One region of the Embleya sp. L77 genome, then DNA from elsewhere that is predicted to be linked to it. Evidence: riboswitches for the same ligand, from Rfam matches in the RefSeq annotation. Region 1 holds a riboswitch; the other holds the start of a gene.
What was found. Region 1 has a riboswitch for glycine ahead of gcvT (glycine cleavage system aminomethyltransferase GcvT). Riboswitches for the same ligand answer to the same signal wherever they lie in the genome.
Positions count from the first base shown of each region.

Region 2: linked by a shared signal. The riboswitch ahead of gcvP (aminomethyl-transferring glycine dehydrogenase) and the one ahead of gcvT (glycine cleavage system aminomethyltransferase GcvT) in region 1 are both predicted to bind glycine.

Region 1 covers NZ_CM145709.1:2,092,326-2,100,387, forward strand. Annotated here, with positions in the region: gene ACZOOI_RS08445 (ABC transporter substrate-binding protein) at 1-345, opposite strand, end outside; gene ACZOOI_RS08450 (ABC transporter permease) at 383-1,378, opposite strand; gene ACZOOI_RS08455 (enhanced serine sensitivity protein SseB C-terminal domain-containing protein) at 1,688-2,416, opposite strand; gene ACZOOI_RS08460 (enhanced serine sensitivity protein SseB) at 2,653-3,369, opposite strand; gene ACZOOI_RS08465 (AAA family ATPase) at 3,399-4,130, opposite strand; glycine riboswitch at 4,354-4,447, shown strand; glycine riboswitch at 4,448-4,567, shown strand; gene gcvT (glycine cleavage system aminomethyltransferase GcvT) at 4,808-5,908, shown strand; gene gcvH (glycine cleavage system protein GcvH) at 6,039-6,413, shown strand; gene ACZOOI_RS08480 (serine hydroxymethyltransferase) at 6,410-7,714, shown strand; gene ACZOOI_RS08485 (hypothetical protein) at 7,982-8,062, shown strand, end outside.
Region 2 covers NZ_CM145709.1:6,438,579-6,446,640, forward strand. Annotated here, with positions in the region: gene ACZOOI_RS27300 (MerR family transcriptional regulator) at 1-336, shown strand, start outside; gene ACZOOI_RS27305 (SanA/YdcF family protein) at 384-1,070, shown strand; gene ACZOOI_RS27310 (DNA polymerase IV) at 1,112-2,461, shown strand; gene ACZOOI_RS27315 (DUF4230 domain-containing protein) at 2,517-3,209, shown strand; glycine riboswitch at 3,258-3,354, shown strand; glycine riboswitch at 3,357-3,493, shown strand; gene gcvP (aminomethyl-transferring glycine dehydrogenase) at 3,555-6,476, shown strand; gene ACZOOI_RS27325 (TetR/AcrR family transcriptional regulator) at 6,534-7,124, opposite strand; gene ACZOOI_RS27330 (DUF5999 family protein) at 7,287-7,487, opposite strand; gene ACZOOI_RS27335 (hypothetical protein) at 7,642-8,062, opposite strand, start outside.

The DNA.
Region 1 (8,062 bases):
GCCCACGTCGGTGGCCAGGTCCGGCGCGAACTCGTAGCTCGCGTTGCCCGGGGCGGGCTTGAAGGTCAGCAGCGGACGGGCCATCAGCCGGGAGAAGTTCCAGGCCGAGGCGTAGTACATGTCGCCCGGGTCGAGCGAGTCGAACTTGTCCGAGCTGACCAGCTTGAGCGTCCCACCCTTCTTGGGCGATTGGTTGACGACCTCGGTGATGGCCTTGTTGCTCGGCGAGTACTTCTTCTTCGAGCCGCCGCCACCACCGCCACACGCGGTTGCGGCCAGCGCGGTGACCGCAACGATGCCGATCAGCGCCTGGGCCCTGCGCCTGCGAGTTACCGGGTGTTTCATCGCTGGTCGTGCCTCCTCGTGGGGACTTGCGGGATATTCAGCGGCTGCGTGGGTCGAGGGCGTCTCGAAGCCCGTCGCCGAGCAGGTTGAACGCGAGCACGGTGATGAAGATCGTGACTCCGGGGACGACCATGAACATCGGTGCGTCCTCGTACCGGGAGGTGGCGCGCGCGAGCATGCCACCCCACGAGGCGGTGGGTTCCTGCACGCCGACCCCCAGGTAGGAAAGGGCGGCCTCGAACAGGATGTTGGTCGGGATCAGCAGCGTGGAATACACCAGGATCGGACCGACCAGGTTCGGCAGCAGTTCCTTGAAGATGATGTGCCGGTCGGTGGCCCCGAGGCTGCGGGCCGCCTCGACGAACTCCCGCTCGCGCAGCGACAACGTCTGGCCGCGCACGATGCGGGCGATGTAGGGCCAGCTGAAGAAGCCGATCACGAAGATCAGTACGGTGACCCGGAGCGTGTCGCCCTTCAGGCCGAACGCCTCGCCTTGGAGGCTGCTGCCGATCGCGATCGCGAACAGGAGGAGCGGGAAGGCCAGGAAGACGTCCATCGCGCGGCTGATCAGCGCGTCGACCCAGCCGCCGAAGTAGCCCGCCACGGTGCCCAGTACGACGCCGATGACCACCGACAGGAGCGTGGCGAGAAACGCCACGAGCATCGAGATGCGGGCGCCGTAGACGATGCGCGAGAAGATGTCCCGGCCGTTGACCGGCTCCAGACCCAGCGGATGGTCCCAACTGGCGCCGCCGAAGCTGCCGTTGGGGATGTTCAACACCGGGTCGAGCAGATCGTCGTGGTACTCGGCGGGGTCGCCTCCGACGAAGGAGGTGATCACCGGTGCGAAGATCGCCACGAGTATCATGAAGATGATCACCACGCCACCGGCCATCGCGACCTTGTCGCGACGGAATCGGGCCCACGCGATCTGGCCGAGGGAACGACCCTCGATGCGTACGCCGGCGGACTCGGCGATCGCTTCGGGGTGCGCCTCTCGGGCCACACCGGTGGTCTCGATCGGTGCCGTCATGGATCGACCCTCCCCGCTCACGGATGCGACGGCGGCTCGGGATCGCCGATCCCGTCGCCATACCCGGCATTGCGATCCCGATGATCTTCGGGATCTGTCGTCCGGGTGAGACTCCTCCGTGACGGGGGTCACCAACAGGGGTCGAGGAATACCTTTACTGAACCGTGATTACGGCGACACGATTCACCGGTTGATCCGCGTAGATCGGTCACGAAATCACAACAAGGCAGCGGTTGATGACGTGACGTCAGTTTATTGGGGGCATCAGTGCCTGTTGCCCCGCTCCCGGCACTGTGTGCCGATCTTCGTTCACTGCGAGTTGCGGGCGGCCTCGTCGAGCATGTCGATGCCGATGAACGGCCGGGTGTGCTCGCGCATCCACGCGGCGACCGGGTCGAACGGATCGTCCAGGGCGACCGAGGACAACGTCAGGCCGGCCGGCGCGGCGGCCGAGGCGCGCGCCATCGCGTCCCGCATCCGTTGCATCGTGGCGGGCTGATTGTCCGTCAGGCGCAGGCCGATGACGAGGCGTTCGGGTCCGACGGTGGGTCGCACCCAGGCCCGGTGCGCGGCTCGCACCACCTGGGTCTGGAACAGTTGGCCGCCGAGCAGGGCGTAGAACGCCGGGTCCCACAACGTCGGTTCGCCCACTTCCAGGGGGCCGGCCATCAACCGGTCCAGGCCGCCGACGATCCGCCGGAGGTCGAGGTAGGGAACGCCGACACCGCCGCCCTGAGCGTGCGGATTCAGCCACAGGCCCCAGTGGTCGGTGTACAGGGAGGAGGCGATCTCGGTGACCGGACAGACCTCGAAGGAGCGATCCCAGCCACTGAGACGCAGCTGCTCCTCGGACGTGAACGCCGGGGCGTAGCGCCATCCGGCCACGTCCATGTTCCCGTACTGCGCGTCCGGGCTGCCCGGTTGCCCCTGCCACAGCAGCATCCACACGTGAGCGCCGGTGAGCGCTTCGAGCAACCGCTCGTAGGCTTCGTAACGCCCGGGTGCCACCTGGCTCAATGCCTGCTCGACCTGGTTCACGACGTCCTCCCCGAACCCGAACCGATGTCCCGATGTTGCGATGTCCCGCCGAACCGCCGTCCCGCCAACCCCCGAACCGCCGTCCCGCCGAACCGCCTTCCCGCCGGACCACTGTCCCGCCGTCCCGCCGGACGGATGAAGTCATTGCGACGAGTGCCGCGGTGCGAACGCCCCGCACCGGAGCGCGCCGGCGCGAATCGCGCGCGTGGGCGCACGGGTGTGCCGGGCCCGCGGGCTCAGCGCTGGTCGGCCCGCAGGTAGAACGGCTCGGCCCGTTCCAGCATCCAGTCCCCCACAGGATCCTGCGCAACGTCCAACAGCACCACGTTCACCGGCCACGGACATGCGGCCCGGCCGAGCGCGCGCTCCAGGGCGCCGACCGCGGCCAACCGGTCCTCCTCCTGCCAGCGGTCCAGTTCGACACCGATGAACAGGCACGGCGGGTCGGACTCGATCTCACCCAGGCCGCGACGCGCACTCAGCACCACCGGCAGGTGGGTGAACTCGGCGGCGGCCGCGATCAGGAACTCCATCGGCTCCTCGTCCGGCTCGTACAGCCGCACCCGCGCGCCGCGGACGCCCGCGCCGGGCAGCCGGGCCAGTTCCAGCACCCCCGGCGGCGGGATCGGGATGCCCACCTCGCCGCCCGGGTTGACCGCGATGCCCACGTGCGCCGGCAGCCCGCGGGCGAACTCGCGCATCGGCGCGACCGTGCACGCCATCGGGCCGGCGACCCGCCGGAACTCCTCCTCCGAGGAGAACACCGGCACGTACGGCCGGCCGTCGATCTCGGTGGTCGGCAGCGTCAGTTCGCTGTCCGTCGGGTCGCCGCCCTCGGGCAGCGGCACCCACACGTCCGACTCGGCCAGGGCCTCGAAGAGAGCCTCGGCCCGGGACGGGTCGCGCATCGCCGCGACGAGCGCGCTCTCCACGGGATTGGCCGGAAACGGCATGGTGGTGCTCCTCTGGTGTCCGCCGCAGTTTACGACTCGGTCGGCCGCCGCCGTCGGGACTGTCCGGGCACGGGGTCTGCGAAAACGATCCGGCTGAGCGCCCGGGCGGCCGACCGGTCGAGCAGTACGCACGAGGTGAAGCCGCCGGGCGCGGACGCCAGGGTGGGGCCCGCGTCCAGCCACGGCGTCAGTCGGGCGAGCAGTTCGCGCCACTCGCGGTGGTGCCGGGCGAACACCGGCGTGGACACTCCGCGACCGCGGGCGCGTTGGCCGGCAAGGGCCTGATGGGCGCTCACGTCCAACAGCAGTGCGTGCACCGAACTGCCGCGCCGCCGGGCGGCGAGCACCAGCACCCGGCGCAGGATCGGGTTGCGGCCGCTGTCGTGCACGACCACCGCGCCGGGGCCGCGCAGAGCCCGGGCCACCTCGCCGTAGTGCGAGAGCCGCACCAGCGGCCGATAGGCCCGGTACGGGATGCGCCCGGCGCGCACCGCCCAGCGCGCCCGGACCAGGTCCGCGTCCAGCACGGCCACGGTGGGCCCGGGGGTGACCACGCGCGCGAGCAGCGTGCTCTTGCCGGCCCCGGGCAGGCCGGTCACCACGAGCACGCACGAGGCCGGATAGGCCAGCACGTCCACCACCCGGTCGCCGATCCGCTCCCCCGGGCGATCGCGCTCCTCCCGGAGGTCGTGCACGGCCCGGGGCATCAACACGCCGCTCGTCGCGGCGCCGGTATGCGCCCCCGCCGAGTCCGTCTCCACGAGTCCTCCCCTTGTCCCGAACCGTCCTGCCTTGCGCATGGTGTCGCACCCTCGCACCCTCGCACCCTCGCGCGCGAGCGCGTGTCGGTCATCCCTCGAAGTAGGCAGCCTCCGCAGTCGCCGGCGCCGGAAGTCGGCAGTCCTCGGACTCGGCGGGGTCCCGGCCCCGGCGGGGGATTGACGACACGCGCTAGCATGCCGGGCACAACCTCATATCGGCCGTCGACCCCACGCGGAAGAGTCCTCGCCCACGAGCGGGGCGCCGAAGGAGCAACTCCTCCCCGGAATCTCTCAGGCACCGATACCGCATGGGTCAGGCACTTCTGGAAAGCAACCGCACCGCTGGTGTGGTTCACCCACGGTGCAAATCGCCGTTCCGCGCGCGGATGCGCCCGGAAGCGATGAAGCTCTCAGGTTCCGATGACAGAAGGGGAGGGCACCCCACTTTTCGATCGACTCCGATCGAGAAGGGCTGAAAGCCATGGCAGGGAGCCCCCTTTGTTGTCGTATTCACCGCATCGCCCGTCGTCATTCGCCGCACTGCGCGCCGGCACCCGCTCCTCGTCCGCGCGTGGTGCCTCGTGCGCGCCGACCGAGCGCGCGGCCGTACGCCATGCCCCCGACCGGCCCGCGCCCCTGGGGTGTTCCCGCCGGCGCCCCCTCGAAGGAGCCTTCGCATGACCACCGACCGCCGGACCCCGCTCGACGCCGTGCACGACGCGCTCGGGGCCACGATGACCGACTTCGCCGGTTGGCGGATGCCGCTCCGGTACGGAAGCGAGCGTGACGAGCACACCGCGGTGCGCACCACGGCCGGCCTGTTCGACCTCACCCACATGGGCGAGATCGAGATCACCGGTCCGGACGCCGCCCGCGCGCTCGACCACGCCCTGGTCGGTTTCGTTTCGAAGATCGGGATCGACCGCGCCCGGTACACGATGATCTGCACCGAAGAGGGCGGCATCGTCGACGACCTGATCGTCTACCGGCTGGGCGACGAGCACTTCGTGGTGGTGGCCAACGCCTCCAACGCGGACGTGGTCGCGGGCAGCCTGAAGCACCGCTCGGAGAACTTCGACGCCGTGGTGCGTGACGCGTCCGAGGAGTACACGCTGCTCGCCGTGCAGGGCCCCGCGTCGACCGCGATCGTCGGTTCGCTCACCGACGCCGACCTGCCCGCACTCAAGTACTACGCGATCCTGCGCACCGAGGTCGCCGGCGTTCCGGTGCTGCTCGCGCGCACCGGCTACACCGGCGAGGACGGCTTCGAGCTGTTCGCCGCGCCCGACCACGCGGTCGCGCTGTGGGAGGCGCTGCTCGCGGCCGGCAAGCCGCACGGCCTGGTGCCCGCCGGGCTCTCCTGCCGCGACACGCTGCGCCTGGAGGCGGGCATGCCGCTGTACGGGCACGAGCTGACCCGGGACACCACGCCGTACGAGGCCAACCTGGGTCGGGTGGTCCGGCTGGACAAGCCCGAGGACTTCGTCGGACGCGAGGCACTGGCCGCGGCGCAGGACGATGTGCGCCGGACCCTGGTCGGGCTCACCTCGCCGGGCAAGCGGGTCCCGCGTGCGGGATACCCCGTGGTGGACGCGGAGACCGGCGAGCGGGTCGGCGAGGTCACCTCCGGCGCGCCCTCGCCGACACTGGGCGTGCCGATCGCGATGGCGTACGTGGCCAAGGAGCGCGCCGAACCGGGCACCCGGCTGGCCGTGGACATCCGCGGCAAGACGGAGCCGGTCGAGGTCGTCGCGCTGCCGTTCTACAAGCGGGCCTGACCGAGGCGGCAGGGCGGCCCGACCCGAGTTCTGCGGTCGCGGCCGGCGCGGGCCCCTCGGCCCGGCGGTACAAACCATTACAAACCCACCTGAGGGACAGACCCCCCTCGATCGAATGGAGAATGGACCCGTGCACGCACCCCAGCACCTGCGCTACAGCAAGGAACACGAGTGGCTCGACGAGGCGGCCTCCCCCGCCCTCGTCGGCATCACCCAACACGCGGCCGACGCGCTCGGCGACGTGGTGTTCGTCCAGCTCCCCGAGGTCGGCCAGACGGTCGTCGCCGGCGAGCCCTGCGGCGAGTTGGAGTCCACCAAGTCGGTCAGCGACATGTACGCGCCCGTCTCCGGCGAGATCGTCGAGATCAACGACGCGGTCGCCGAGGACCCCGCCCTGGTGAACTCCGACCCCTTCGGGACGGGCTGGCTGTTCAAGGTGCGCATCGACGGCGAGGCCGAGGGCCTGCTGTCGGCCGACGAGTACGCCGCGTTCTGCGGCGAATGATCGAGATCGACCCGATCGAGGAGCTGACAACCGTGACGATCCTGGACCGTCCGCTGAGCGAGGTGGACCCGCAGGTCGCCGCCGCCGTCACCGACGAGCTGCACCGCCAGCAGAATACCCTGGAGATGATCGCCTCCGAGAACTTCGCCCCCGTGGCGGTGTTGGAGGCACAGGGTTCCGTCCTGACCAACAAGTACGCCGAGGGCTACCCCGGCCGGCGCTACTACGGCGGCTGCGAGCACGTCGACGTCGTCGAACAGCTCGCCATCGACCGGGTCAAGGAGCTCTTCGGCGCCGAGGCCGCCAACGTGCAGCCGCACTCGGGCGCGTCCGCGAACGCCGCCGCGATGGTCGCGCTGCTCACGCCCGGCGACACGATCCTCGGCCTGGACCTGGCCCACGGCGGCCACCTCACCCACGGCATGAAGATCAACTTCTCCGGCAAGCTCTACAACGTGGTCGCCTACCACGTCGACGAGAAGACCCACCGGGTCGACATGGAGGAGGTCGAGCGCCTGGCCAAGGAGCACCGACCGAAGCTGATCATCGCCGGCTGGTCGGCCTACCCGAGGCAGCTCGACTTCGCCGGGTTCCGCCGGATCGCCGACGAGATCGGCGCGTACCTGATGGTGGACATGGCGCACTTCGCGGGCCTGGTCGCCGCGGGTCTGCACCCCAGCCCCGTGCCGTACGCGGACGTGGTCACCACCACGACGCACAAGACCCTGGGCGGCCCGCGCGGCGGCGTCATCCTGTCCAAGGCGGAGTACGCCAAGAAGATCAACTCGGCGGTCTTCCCGGGCCAGCAGGGTGGTCCCCTGGAGCACGTGATCGCGGGCAAGGCGGTGGCCTTCAAGATCGCCGCCTCCGACGACTTCAAGGACCGCCAGCGGCGCACCCTGGAGGGCTCGGTCATCCTCGCCGAGCGGCTCACCCGCAAGGACGTCACCGACGCGGGCATCACCGTGCTCACCGGCGGCACCGACGTGCACCTGGTCCTGGTCGACCTGCGCGACTCGGAACTCAACGGTCAGCAGGGCGAGGACCGCCTGCACGAGATCGGCATCACGGTCAACCGCAACGCGGTCCCGTTCGACCCGCGCCCGGCCATGGTCACCTCCGGCCTGCGGATCGGCACGCCGGCCCTGGCCACCCGCGGCTTCGACGCGGCCGACTTCGAGGAGGTCGCCGACATCATCGCCGAGGCCCTCCTCCCCGGCTTCGACGACACCCGCAAGGCAGCCCTGGCCGGCCGCGTCACGGCCCTGGCGAAGAAGCACCCGCTGTACCCGAACCTCTGATCCCACCTCGCGGATCCACGTTCACCAGGACGGCCGCGGGGCCGGTGGGGCGAAATCCCCACCGGCCCCGCGGCCGTTCCGCGCTCGGGCCGACCCCCTCGGCCGGGCTTCCCGCGGGTCCGGTCGGGTTCGGGCTGCCGTTGCCGTGGGCCGAACAGGTGACGGAAATGCATCAACTTGTGGATATTGCCCACGCGGTCGGGTTCGGCAGGCTGGGATGGAGCTTGCGGGGGTCCGGTCCGACCCGATTGGCCAAGGTGCCGTCCCATGAGTGACTCGTCCGGCAATCCCTATGCTCCGCGCCTGGTCGCCGCCGGCCAGACCTTCGACGTGATCGAGGTCGACGCG
Region 2 (8,062 bases), 4.3 Mb from region 1:
CTCAAGATCGTCAAGCGGCTCCTGGACACCGGAGTCTCGCTGCAGAACATCCGAATCGCGGTGGCCCACCTGCGCGGTCGCGGGATCGGCGACCTGGCCGGGATGACGCTGATGAGCGACGGCGCCAGTGTGTACGAGTGCACGTCGTACGACGAGGTCATCGATCTGGTCCAGGGCGGCCAGGGGGTCTTCGGGATCGCCGTGGGGGCGGTCTGGCGCGAGGTCGAGGGCTCGCTCGCCCAGCTCCAGGGCGAGCACACCGGTACCGGAGAGACGATCACGCAAGTCCATCCGGGCGACGAGTTGGCGCGCAGGCGACGCGACAAGGCGGTCTGAGCCGCCCGCGGCGGATGGGAACCGGGCCGACGGGCAGGAACGTCCCCATGGACGTGATCATTCGCCGGCCGACCCTGCCGCGCTCGCGGCGAGCCCAACGACGCGGTTATCAGGCCGCCGTCCTGCTCACCGTGGCCGGGCTGGCCCCGATCACGGGGCTGCACCTGTACGCCGGGAACCGGGTCCGCTCGCCCGCCGACGTGCCATATCAGGACGTCACGATGGTGCTCGGCGCGGGCGTGCACGGGGACCGGCCGTCCGATCTGCTGGCCCGCCGGCTGGACGTGGCCCTGGGGTTGTACCGGGCCGGCCGGACCCGGGTGATCCTGGTCAGCGGCGACGGCGGCGGCAACCGCTACGACGAGACCGGGGTGATGCGGCGCTACCTCGCGGACAGGGGGATACCGCAGCATCGGATCGTGACCGACGAATCGGGATTCTCCACCTGGGAATCCTGCATCCGGGCGAAGCGCGTCTACGGGATCGACCGGGTCATCGTGGTCACGCAGAGCTTCCATCTGCGGCGTGCGCTCGGACTGTGCCGGGCCGCCGGGATATCCGCGTACGGCGTCCCGGACGAGTCCTTCACGTGGGGCCACATCGGGCCCACCGTGTACGGCACCGGGCGCGAGATGCTCGCCGCGGTCAAGGCGACCGGTCAGATCGTGCTCAAACCCGATCCACGCGCCCGCGACCCGAGGAACGACGAGATCCGCCGCGCCCTGGGCGACTGAGCGCGCGCGGATGTCGGTCCCGTGCGTCATCATTGCGCGGTGTGAGACAGGCCCCGGGCATCCTTCACCTCGACATGGACGCGTTCTACGCGTCGGTCGAGCAGGTCGCGAAGCCCAGCCTGGCCGGCAAGGCGGTGATCGTCGGCGGCATCGGCGCACGCGGCGTGGTGGCCACCGCCTCGTATGAGGCCCGCGTGTTCGGCGTGCGCTCGGCGATGTCGATCGGCGAGGCCCGGCGACGCTGCCCCAACGCCGCCTTCCTCAGCCCGCGCTTCGCGCTGTACCGGCAGGTCAGCGACACCGTGATGGAGCTGCTGCACCGGCTGTCCCCGCTGGTGGAGCCGCTCAGTCTGGACGAGGCGTTCGTCGACCTGGAGGCGGGCCCGCACGGCGGCACGCTGGACACCGAACGGGTCACCGAGATCGCCGTACGCCTGCGCGCGGACATCCACGCGGCCACCGGGCTGACCTGCTCGGTCGGCGCGGCCACCTCCAAGCTGCTGGCCAAGATCGCGTCCGAGGCGGACAAGCCGGACGGGCTGTGCGTGGTGGCACCCGGCGCCGAGCGGGCGATGCTGGACCCGCTGCCGGTGCGCGCACTGCCCGGGGTCGGACCGGCCACCGGCGACGTGCTGCGCCGGGCCGGCCTGGACACCGTGGCCGATCTGGCCGCCGTCGACGAGAGCGAGCTGGTCCGACTGCTGGGCCAGGCACACGGCCACGGCCTGCACGTGCTGGCCGCCGGGCTGGACGCCCGCCCGGTGGTCGCCGACCGGGACGCCAAGTCGGTGTCGGTGGAGGACACCTTCGCCACCGACCTGGTGGACCGCGAGCGCATCACGCGAGAGCTGGACCGGCTCTCGATCCGGTGCGTGGAGCGGCTGCGCGCCGCCGGGCGCTCCGGGCGCACGATCGTGCTCAAGCTGCGCCGCTACGACTTCAGCACGCTGACCCGCTCGGAGACGCTGCGCGGGCCCACCGACGATCCGGGCGTGGTGCGCGAGACGATCCGCCGACTGGCCGCGCAGGTGGACGTCACGGGCGGCGTGCGGCTGCTCGGGGTGGGCGTGAGCGGCCTGGCCGACTTCGCCCAGCAGGACCTGTTCGGCGCGGCCGAGCCCGGGGCCGGCGAACCGATCGAGGAGGACCCGGAGAGCGACGCGGAGCCGCTCGTCGAGGCCGCGCCACAGCGGATCTCCTGGTCGCCGGGCCAGGACGTGGTGCACGAGGAGTTCGGACCCGGCTGGGTGCAGGGCAGCGGTGTCGGCCGGGTCACCGTGCGGTTCGAGGTGCCGGGCGGCCGGCCGGGCCGGGTGCGCACGTTCGTGATCACCGACCCGGCGCTGCGACCGGGGGAACCGATTCCGCTACCCGCCGCCGACCGGGGATAGCCGCCGGGATCCGGGGCAGGCGCGGGGCAGACGACTCCTCGGGGGTGTCCTCACCATGACTGATGTCAAAGAGCGGCCGGCGCGAGGGCAAGGTGCCTTCCGATCGGTTCGCCGCAGGCTCGGCCTGCCCGCCTTCCTGGTCACGCTCCTGGTCGGCTTCATCGTGCTGGCCCTGGTGCTGGTCGGGCTGGTCAACCTGTTGCCGGGCAAGTTCAACCCGTTCGGCGAGACCACCAAGGACCACAGCGGACCGGTGATGCTCAAGGCCGTGCAGGATCTCAGCCGCTACGAGGCGGTCAGCGGCACCTTCCAGGTCGTCGTGGACCTGGAGAAGGACGCCAAGTTCCTCCCGGACGCCGTCCGCGGTCAGCGCACGCTGTTCATCGGGGTCGGCCAGGTCGGCGGCTTCGTGGAGTTCGGCGGGATCGGCCAGGACGCGATCCAGACCTCGCCGGACAACAAGAGCGTGACCATCAAGCTCCCGCACGCGCGGCTCGCGCCCGCAGCCCTCGACCAGAAGAACAGCCACGTGATCGCCCAGGACCGGGGTCTGTTCGACCGCCTCGGCGACTTCTTCTCCGGCAATCCCTCCGATCAGCAGCAGCTCTACGTGCTGGCGGCCAAGAAGATCGACGACGCGGCGAAGACCGCCGGACTGGTGGAGCGGGCCGAGCGCAACACCACCGGCATGCTCCAGGGGATGATGCGGTCCCTGGGTTACACCACGACCACTGTGACCTACGCCTAGTGCGCAGGCCCGATCGAGGGTCACGCTGATACCGTTGAGGTCGCCCATTACGTTCGCGCGGGAGAGTCCTCGTGTCGTGCACACGGGGCGCCGAAGGAGCAACTCCTCCCCGGAATCTCTCAGGCACCCGTACCGCGTGGTCGTGGGCACTCTGGAAAGCAGGATCCGCACGTGGCTCGCCGAGTCGGGTCGGATCCTCGCCGACGGTGCAAATCGCGCCCGTGGGAACCGGTTCGACCGGTGCTCCGGGCGCGGTGAAGCTCTCAGGTACAGATGACAGAGGGGGAGGCCGGTGGGCGCGCGACCCGCGTGTCCGTCCAGGAGCGATCCAGGAGGCCTTTCGCGATGACCCCGCGCACCCCTGCCCCGACGCGTGCTCACGCCGTACTCCCCTCCGGTCCCGGCTCGTTGACCGGCCTGGAGGCCGCGTCGCCGTTCACCGGCCGGCACATCGGTCCGGACGCCGACGAGCAGGCGAAGATGCTCGCCGCGATCGGCTACGGATCCCTGGACGAGCTGACCGACGCGGCGGTGCCCGCCGCGATCCGCGCGCTGGAGGGCTTCGAACTGCCCGCCGCGCGCTCCGAGGCCGAGGTGCTCGCCGAACTGCGCGAGCTGGCCTCCCGCAACACCGTGCTGACCTCGATGATCGGGCTCGGCTACCACGGCACCTTCACCCCGCCGGTGATCACCCGGAACGTGTTGGAGAACCCCGCCTGGTACACGGCCTACACGCCCTACCAGCCGGAGATCTCGCAGGGCCGGCTGGAGGCGCTGCTCAACTTCCAGACCGTGGTCACCGACCTGACCGGCCTGGACGTGGCCGGTGCCTCGCTGCTCGACGAGGCCACCGCCGCCGCCGAGGCGATGACCCTGGCCCGGCGGGCCGGTCGGGCCAAGAGCGACGTGTTCGTCGTGGACGCGGCCACGCTGCCGCAGACCGTCGCCGTGGTGCGCACGCGGGCGCAGGCGCTGGGCATCGAGGTCGTGGTCGCCGACACCACCGACGGGCTGCCCGAGGGCGGCTGCTTTGGCGTGCTGCTCCAGTACCCCGGCGCCGACGGCCGGGTCCGCGACCTGACCCCGGTGATCGAGGCGGCGCACGCACAGGGCGCGCTGGTGGCGGTCGCCGCCGACCTGCTCGCGCTCACCGTGCTGCGCGCGCCGGGCGCGATGGGCGCCGACATCGCGGTCGGCACCACCCAGCGGTTCGGCGTGCCGATGGCCTTCGGCGGTCCGCACGCGGGATACATGGCGGTCCGCGAGAAGCTCACCCGCAGCATGCCGGGCCGGCTGGTCGGGGTGTCCGTGGACGCCGACGGCGCGCCCGCCTACCGGCTCGCGCTGCAGACCCGTGAACAGCACATCCGCCGGGAGAAGGCGACCAGCAACATCTGCACCGCGCAGGTCCTGCTGGCCGTGATGGCCGGGATGTACGCGGTCTACCACGGGCCTGACGGGCTCACCTCGATCGCCCGCCGCACCCACCGCTACACGGCCGTGCTCGCGGCCGGGCTGCGGGCGGGCGGCGTCGAGGTCGTGCACGGCGATTTCTTCGACACGATCACCGTGCGCGTGCCCGGTCGGGCCGAGCAGGTGCTCGCCGCGGCCCGCGCGGCCGGGATCAACCTGCGCCCCGTGGACGCCGACCACGTGGGGATCACCTGCGACGAGACCACCCTGCGGGCGCACGTCGAGGCGGTCTGGGGAGCGTTCGGGGTCACCGGCGACGTGGCCGCGCTGGACGCGGACACCGCCGACGCGCTGCCGCAGTCGCTGCTGCGCGACACCGAGTTCCTGACCCACCCGGTCTTCCACACGCACCGCTCCGAGACCGACATGCTGCGCTACCTCAAGCGGCTGGCGGACAAGGACTACGCACTCGACCGGGGCATGATCCCGCTCGGCTCGTGCACGATGAAGCTCAACGCCACGGTCGAGATGGAACCGATCACGTGGCCCGAGTTCGCGAACCTGCACCCGTTCGCGCCGGTGGAGCAGGCCGCCGGATACCTGGAGCTGATCGACGGCCTGGCCGACTCGCTGGCCCGGATCACCGGCTACGCCAAGGTCTCGCTCCAGCCCAACGCCGGTTCGCAGGGCGAGTTGGCGGGCCTGCTCGCGGTGCGCGCCTATCACCGCGCCAACGGCGACACCGCCCGCGACGTGTGCCTGATCCCCTCCTCCGCGCACGGCACGAACGCGGCCAGCGCGGTGATGGCGGGCATGCGCGTCGTGGTGGTCAAGACCGGCGAGAACGGCGACGTGGACCTGGCCGACCTGCACGACAAGATCAAGCGGCACCGGGACACGCTCGCGGTGCTGATGGTGACCTACCCGTCCACGCACGGCGTGTTCGAGGAGGGCATCGAGCAGGTGTGCGCGGCCGTCCACGAGGCCGGCGGCCAGGTCTACGTGGACGGTGCGAACCTGAACGCGCTGGTCGGGCTGGCCCAGCCGGGCGGCGCGATCGGCGCCGACGTATCGCACCTGAACCTGCACAAGACGTTCTGCATCCCGCACGGCGGCGGCGGTCCGGGCGTGGGCCCGGTCGCGGTGCGCGCGCACCTGGCGCCGTACCTGCCCAACCACCCGCTCCAGCCCACCGCGGGCCCGGAGACCGGCGTGGGGCCGATCTCGGCCGCTCCGTGGGGCTCGGCGGCGATCCTGCCGATCCCGTGGACGTACCTGCGGCTGATGGGCCCGGACGGGCTCAAGGAGGCCACCCAGGTCGCGGTGCTGGGCGCCAACTACATCGCCAAGCGGCTCGCACCGCACTTCCCGGTGCTCTACACCGGCCCGAACGGCCTGGTCGCGCACGAGTGCATCATCGACGTGCGGGGGATCACCAAGACCGCCGGGGTCAGCGTCGACGACGTCGCCAAGCGGCTGATCGACTACGGGTTCCACGCGCCGACCATGTCGTTCCCGGTGCCCGGCACGCTGATGATCGAGCCGACGGAGAGCGAGAACCTGCGCGAGATCGACCGGTTCTGCGACGCGATGATCGCGATCAAGGGCGAGATCGACCGGGTCGCGTCGGGTGAGCTGCCCGCCGACGACAACCCGCTCGGCAACGCGCCGCACACCGCCGAGCTGCTCGCCGGCGAGTGGACGCACGCCTACACCCGGGCGGAGGCGGTCTTCCCCGCCGGTGTGGTGCCGGCCGAGAAGTACTGGCCGCCGGTGCGCCGGATCGACGGCGCCCAGGGCGACCGCAACCTGGTCTGCTCGTGCCCGCCGATCGAGGCGTACGGCAACAACTGACCCGAACCGGGCGCGGCCCGCTCCCGATCGCGGACGTCCCGACCAGGGGCGAACCGATCAGGGGCGGGCCGCGCCGTGGGTCAGCAGGTGGGCCACCGACGCGGCGAACCCCGGTTTGGCGGCCAGGTCGCTGCCCAGGACGCCGAACATCAACGCGCCGCTGAGCGATTCGAAGAGCAGGTCGGCGTCCACGTCCGGGCGGGCCTGGCCGCGCGCGACCGCGTCGGCCACGAAGGCCCGGAAGATCGCCCGGACCGGATCCATCCGGGCCACGAGCAGTTCCTTGAGCTCGGGCTGGTCGCGGTACTCGGCGAGTAGCCCCGGCACCGCGGCGGCGGTCTCCGGGCGACGGAAGGACTCCAGCGCGGCCTCGGCGAAGCGCAGTACGCCGGTCGCGAAGTCCTCGTGCGGCAGCGGCCGAAAGCTCATCTCGCGGGCCGGGTAGACCGCCTCGTGCACCAGGTGCGCCTTCGAGGGCCAGCGGCGGTACACGGTGGGCCTGGTCACGCCCGCCCGACGGGCGACGGCGTCGATGCTGACCCGGTTGTAGCCCTGCTCGGCGACCAGCTCGCGGGCCGCGGCCAGGATCAGTTCGTCGGTGCGTGGATCACGCGGGCGACCGGGCCGAGGGGTGCCGCCAGTGCCCATGGGGATGGAACTCCCAGTCGTCGTCGCGCCCGACATCGTGTCGCCGCAGATCGCATGCTGCCGCTCGGACTGTATCGGGAAGGCGGCCCGACCGGCCCCGGGCAGGCAAGAGCCGGAGGTCGTTGCGAGGTGACCTCCGGCTCGTTGGGCCGTGCGAACGGATCAGGCCGCCGAAACCAACCCCACTCGGGGCCGGTGCGGGGCGATGGTGCGTCCGTCCGGCAGCAGTTCGCCCGTGTCCTCGAACAGGACGACGCCGTTGCACAGCAGGCTCCATCCCTGTTCGAAATGAGCGGCCACAACGGCGGCGGCCTCACGATCGGGGCTGTCCGCCGGTGGGCAATGCGGTCGGTGCTGGCACATCCTCGTACCTTCTCGGTGTCTGCGCGGAGCGCGTCGGGCAGCCTTGCCCGGCAGCTCACAGTGTCCGCCTCCGAAGGCCCGCGCGCAGGACTTCTCGCAGTTCTCACCCGACTGCGCCCAAGATGTGACCACACGTGTGAACGGTCGGGTGTGATCAGCTGTCCGGAGCGCCCACGGCGGCCGGCCGGCGGGTGCGCGCGGCCAGCACCGCGGCCAGTTCCGCCGCGGTGTAGCAGCGCAGCGCCTGCACGCCGCACGGCGCCGGCGCGAGCGGGATCAGCAGGTCCACACCGCCCGCCTCGTCGGCCAACCACAGCGCGACCATGTACATCCCGGGCACGTTCAGCAGGCGCGCCTCGTCGCGGCGGAGCAGGGTCTGCGGAAGCGCCCGGGCCGCGGCGGCGGCCGGTGCGGTGGCGACGGTGAACGGTCCCTCGACGAATCGACCGACGCCGTGACCGGTCGGGCCGGGGCGGACCTCGATGCCGCCGACGACCACGTCGCCGGACCACATGAGCCAGCGCCAACCCACCGGGCGGGCGCTGCGTACGCCCTGATCGGCGACCAGGTCGAGC